DNA from 2 places in the Vibrio sp. SCP2 genome. Region 1 is predicted to be linked to the other one. Evidence: riboswitches for the same ligand, from Rfam matches in the RefSeq annotation. Region 1 holds a riboswitch; the other holds the start of a gene.
The links. A riboswitch is a leader RNA that binds a small molecule or an ion and turns the genes downstream of it on or off. The one in region 1 is predicted to bind lysine.

Region 1 (3,163 bases):
CTGTTGAAGAAAGAATGGTGGTATCTGAGATTGGTGAACAGTGGTCACCAAATACTGAACCCGCTAATACAGCACTTAGCATTGGCAGCATTAGCGCCAGATCCGTTGCACCTGCCATATCACCCGCGATTGGCAGCATGATTCCGAATGTACCCCATGATGTACCTGTAGAAAACGCCATAAGACCAGACAATAGGAACAAAATAACTGGCAACCAATGTGGGTTGATATTGCCTTGAGCTAAGGTCGACAAGTACTTACCTGTGTTCATGTCACCGATAACTGAACCAATCGTCCAAGCAAACACTAGGATCAGAATCGCACCAAACATTGATTTCGCACCGATCCAAAGCGTACGAGAGATCTCACTTACCGCAATACCTTGTTTAACAACGGTAAACAGCGCAACAGCCAAACCAACTAGGCCACCGTAAATAAGAGATGTACCTACATCAGTGTTTTCAAATGCACCAAGTAAGTTAAACGCAATGCCGTCCGCAGCAAGAGCTTGACCACCGGTGTAAAGCATCGAAGCAACCGTCGCAACAATAAGTAAAACGATCGGCAAGATGAGGTCAGATACTTTACCCTTATCGCTCTCTTCGATATCCAACTCTTCGTTTAGCTCGTGAGCTTCTTCCGAGTCTTCAGCTTGTTCTTTGGCAAACCCGTGACCTCGTGACGCCGCAATTTCATGCTCACGCATCTTACCGATGTCTAGCCCGAACCAAGCAACAGCAAATACCATAAGTAGCGCAAAGATCGCATAGAAGTTCATCGGAATTAGGCGAACGTATGCGCCAAGTGCTGAATACTCAGTAATACCATGCGAAACTAAGATGCCACCAATGATTGTCATGATGTAAGCCCCCCAGCTAGAAGCAGGCATGATCACACACATTGGAGCAGCAGTTGAATCAAGGATATAAGCTAGCTTAGCTCGTGATACGTAGAAACGGTCAGTGACAGGACGAGAGATAGCACCCACAGCCAAGCTGTTAAAGTAATCATCAACAAAGATGAAAACACCTAAGAATGCAGCAAGAAGCTTAGAACCACGCTTACTCTTAACACGAGTTTGCGCCCACTCTGCAAACGCACGTGTACCGCCAGATAGCGTCAATAGCGCTGTCATCATCCCTAGTAATAGTAGGAAGCCGACAATACTCATATTCCAAGTATTGATACCACCATCTTCAATAAAGACACTTGAAACGGTAGAACCAACATATCCAAGCGCACTACCGAATGAGTAGTCGTTAAGTAGGATTGCGCCTAAAACAATACCGACACCAAGCGATACGAGTACGCGGCGGGTAATAATAGCAAGACTCAGTGCCACAATTGGCGGCAAAAGAGATAAAGGAGATGATGCAAAATCAATTAAATTCATGATCTTCAAAAACCAGTAATAAATGGTTAGAGATCTACTGCAGACTAATTGAAGGAAATCATTTCCAATCAATTAAGTTGAAATTAGCGATAGGTCAGCGAATGCGAAACCCAGCCCTACAGTAGCGCTCCATAGTTTTACAAATTATAGACTATGGCAGTGTTACCCCTTTCGAGTGTAACCCCAGCAAACCTCCTTGATGAGAGAATTCACTTCGGCGAAATAACCTTTTATGTTTGCTCATTGGCATCACCCCAGCAAACACTACTTATTTATTCCGCGCCTCTACCGCGATTGTTGAAACTTTAAACTACCGAAAAATCATTTTAACAATAATTTAACCAACAAAACGCATTAGGTTGCGCCCATTGTACTCATATCACCACCTCTTTCAACATAATATTCCATTTTCTACTGTTAAAAATATCGTTAGCCAACTTCGACTAAGCTTTCAAGATTGATGAATAGTCATCCCATTGGATAGCATATTGGTTCACCCATTGAACTCGAACGTTCTGATTACTCACAAATCCACCCGATTAATGACGTGTTTATCTGACTACCTTTGCATGACGGATACATTTTTTTGATACGCCAGACTTGTTTTTCCGAACTAATACATAATGAAAGACATATACCTTGGGGCTACTCTTATATTTACGATAACATTTAATATGAAACCGGACTCCCAGATAGGCCTCTGTTAATATAAGAGATAAGCGCGATAGAAAATCTATTTATTGCAAGCAACTAAATTAATAATAAAACGGCTCTCAAACAACATTCTGATAGTTTATTTTACGTAAATTTATGTCAGTGAGATTGTAATATTAAATTTAGAGGTTTATGATTCATACATCGACAACTTATATTGTGAAGAGATGAATAAATGTCGGAACTAACAAAAACACTATTAAACATTCGTAGTCTACGTGCTTTTTCTCGAGAGCTAACACTTGAGCAATTAGAAGAAGCACTAGATAAACTAACTACTGTTGTAGCTGAGCGTAAAGAAGCAGAAGAAGCTGAACGTGAAGCAGCTGCAGAGCAAGAAGCTAAATTAGCCGCCATTGCTGAACAGATTACTAAAGACGGCATCGACGTCGAAGCGCTTATTTCTGCATTGGCAGGTGAGTCTAAAGGAAGTAAGCCAAAAGCGAAGCGTGCTCCTCGCCCAGCAAAATATAAATATGTAGATGCTTCTGGTGAAGAGAAAACTTGGACAGGTCAAGGTCGTACACCTTCAGTAATCCAAGAGCAACTAGATGCTGGCAAGTCACTAGACGACTTCCTAATCTAATCACTTTTAATGATTTACAAAAAGCGCCTATATGGCGCTTTTTTATTATTGCCGCAAGTAAAAAAGCCTCAATTTAATGAGGCTTTTATCGTTCAATAACGGAATTAACGTTCCCAGTACGCTTCTTCCAAGCTATCTTCTCGCTCAGGAAGTCCACGAGATAAACGCGGTGAATGCTGCACTAACACTTCGTAACTGGCGCGATTAGAGTATTTACATACTTGCGAGAACGATGAATAAGTTAAGTATGAATGTGCGTGCTTACTTGAGTTAGGCACATTTTCTTTATGGTATTTATTCGCTGCCATATCATGTAATAAAGCAGAAAGAGCCGCATCACCAGCACCATTTGTATTCTTAATTTTCTCAGGGCCACCCATATAAGGCGAAATATGCGAGTAAACTTTAATTGGATTATCGCAAAGCCCTTTTGAAGCAGGTCGGCTAAATTCGTAGCGGTTAAATTCTGC
Region 2 (3,163 bases), on a different contig from region 1:
GGTCACCGGAGAAAGACCCGGAACACAAGAAAGACACTTCTGACTGCCTGAATAAACCGCATCTAGTTGCCATTCATCGACCTTAAGTGGGACACCACCAAGTGAAGTCACCGCATCTACAATGGATAGTAGGCCATATTGCTTCGCCAACTTACCCAGAGCCTCTGCATCACTGCACGCACCCGTCGACGTTTCAGCGTGAACAAAAGCTAGGATTTTCGCATCAGGATTGTCTTTTAATGCTTGCTCGACTTTATCGACAGAGACTGGCGCGCCCCACTCATCATCGACAACTTCGGCAATACCACCCGCACGTACAACATTTTCACGCATACGCTCGCCAAACACGCCATTGCGACAAACGATCACCTTTTCACCCGGTTCAATAAGGTTAACGAAACAAGTTTCCATTCCTGCACTCCCTGGCGCAGAAACGGCAATCGTAAACTCATTGTCAGTTTGGAAAGCGTACTTGAGCAGCGATTTAAGCTCATCCATCATGCCAACAAATAACGGATCTAAGTGACCAACCGTTGGGCGACTCAAAGCTTGTAACACTTGAGGAGATATATCTGAAGGCCCAGGCCCCATAAGAATACGGTGAGGGGGAATAAAACTTTGAATCGTCATTGGCAGCTCCTTTTTAAATATCACTATAATTTTTGTTCTATCTTTTACTTCCTTAAACCCACCTTAATTCAATTCTTTGTTGGCAGCAATTAGCCCAAAGTATTGAGGTCAAACCAGTGTCACAAGTTTGTTAATTATAAAAAGGCATAAAGTTACAAATTCTCATTGACATAGTTCACAGAAAAACGTTCAATGCGGATATGTGGCGAATATTTATGCCACATAGCAAATTATTTTGCAGAAGAGGAGCACTGCCCAGGTAGACGTGTTGTGGAGCCACAAATCCGATACAGCACATTGAGGGGGAGTAGTGCCGAGGTAGATCCGAAGTGTCGGTTTGGATCTGTCGGTTGCTAGGGTTGAATCCCTACAACTGTCATCAGCCCAGTCTGATGATGAGCTTCTGAGGAAAGTCATACATATAAAAGACCCCCTCTCTTTCGCTCAACTCTCTTCATCAAAGCAAAACACTGGATGTTGGTATAGCTACCAAAAGTTTTTATTTTAGGAAGTCGTGGGAGAAATGCTGTGAGCAGTTTTAATGTAGCTAAATTTGGTGGAACAAGCGTTGCTAACTTTGAGGCAATGAGCCGTTGTGCTGCAATTATTGAAGGTAATCCAAATACAAAACTCGTCGTGAGTAGCGCTTGCTCAGGTGTCACTAATCTTCTAGTCGAGCTCGCGAATGGCGTACAAGACCAAGTTCGTCGTAGTGAGATTCTGACTAAACTGGCGCAAATTCATGATGCAGTACTCGAACAGCTTGAAGACGGAACCCAAGCAGCAAGCGATGTTTACGAGATTCTCGACACAGTGACTAGCCTTGCGGAAGCGGCATCGATCCAAGCAAGCCACAAACTGACAGACCACTTAGTCGCGTGTGGTGAGTTGATGTCGACCCACCTACTTACCCAACTGATGAAAGAGCGCGGTATCAGCGCAGTACGTTTTGATATTCGTGACATTCTACGCACCGACAGCAATTTCGGTAAAGCAGAGCCACAACTAGACCAGATCAGCGAGCTTGCTCAGCAATCACTGGTGCCACTGTGCCAAGATGCAGTAGTGATTACTCAAGGCTTTATCGGTTCTGACGCCGAAGGCAACACCACTACTTTAGGTCGTGGTGGTAGTGATTACAGTGCAGCCCTAATCGCCGAAGCCGTTGAAGCTTCTGGACTTGAGATTTGGACAGACGTTCCTGGTATTTACACCACTGATCCACGCATTGCCCCTAAAGCTTCTCCAATTCCTGAAATTAGTTTTAGTGAAGCGTCAGAAATGGCGAACTTTGGCGCTAAGATTCTCCATCCATCGACGCTTCTTCCTGCACTACGCCATGATATTCCTGTATTTGTCGGGTCATCGAAAGAGCCACAGAAGGGCGGTACTTGGATTCGCCATCAGGTAGAAAGCTCACCGCTATTCCGTGCCCTAGCTCTGCGTTGTAACCAAACCATGGTAACACTGCGCAGCGCTAACATGTTCCATGCCTACGGCTTCCTCGCCAAAGTGTTTGAGATTCTTGCTAAGCATAAAATCTCTGTAGACTTAATTACCACTTCAGAGATCAGTGTGTCGCTCACTCTAGACCAAACAGACACTTCTGGTGGAGCACCGCAACTTCCAGAAGCTGCACGCGTTGAGCTCGAAGAGTTATGTACGGTCGAGGTAGAACACAACCTATGCTTGGTTGCTCTGATTGGTAACAATATGAGTGAGAGTAAAGGCTATGCTAAGCAAGTCTTCAGCACTTTGGAAGATTTCAACCTACGTATGATCTGCTACGGCGCGAGCCCGCACAACCTGTGTTTCTTAGTTGATGAGTCAGTCTCAAAACAAGCAATTCAGAAACTGCATACAGAGTTATTTGAGGAATAAAAGGGATTCGGGATTCGACGGATATTTTAAAGGGTTGGCATTTTTGCCAACCCTTTCGTTTTGGAGAGCTAGAGAGCTGGAGAGCTAAAGCTTCAAGACATCGACAGTCAAGTCTAGTTCTCCAGTAGCGAAGCGGTCTAGCTATCCTTAGGACATAGTCCGCTCCTTGTCTACTCCCCCGCAACCTTCATGGATTCAAGCAGGATTGAGCCTGTTTGGATCTGCGAGCGAGTCTCTACATCGTTGCCTACTGCAACAATCTGATTAAACATATCTTTGAGGTTACTTGCGATGGTAATTTCAGACACTGGGAACTGAATTTCACCATTCTCTACCCAAAAACCAGCTGCGCCACGAGAGTAATCGCCAGTCACGACATTAACGCCTTGGCCCATCACTTCTGTCACAAGCAAGCCAGTACCTAGTTCTTTCAGCATCTGCTCAAAGTTCTGACCTGTCGATTTTACAAACCAGTTCTGGATACCACCAGCGTGACCTGTAGGCGTCATATCCATTTTACGCGCCGCGTAGCTAGTAAGCAGGTAAGTAGCAAGAACACCATCGGTAATGATCTCGCGGTCTTGGGTAAAGACCCCTTCACTATCAAATGGGCTTGAAGCAAGACCACGCAACACATGCGGGCGCTCAGAGA

Region 2: linked by a shared signal. The riboswitch ahead of lysC (lysine-sensitive aspartokinase 3) and the one ahead of tet(35) (tetracycline efflux Na+/H+ antiporter family transporter Tet(35)) in region 1 are both predicted to bind lysine.

Annotation. Positions count from the first base shown of each region.
Region 1 is NZ_JCAFVV010000003.1:287,055-290,217, forward strand. It holds gene tet(35) (tetracycline efflux Na+/H+ antiporter family transporter Tet(35)) at 1-1,393, opposite strand, end outside; lysine riboswitch at 1,508-1,689, opposite strand; gene AC5O63_RS12440 (H-NS family histone-like protein) at 2,283-2,693, shown strand; gene AC5O63_RS12445 (inosine/guanosine kinase) at 2,798-3,163, opposite strand, start outside.
Region 2 is NZ_JCAFVV010000009.1:41,984-45,146, reverse strand. It holds gene AC5O63_RS18900 (pyridoxal-phosphate-dependent aminotransferase family protein) at 1-630, opposite strand, end outside; lysine riboswitch at 864-1,041, shown strand; gene lysC (lysine-sensitive aspartokinase 3) at 1,159-2,511, shown strand; gene pmbA (metalloprotease PmbA) at 2,682-3,163, opposite strand, start outside.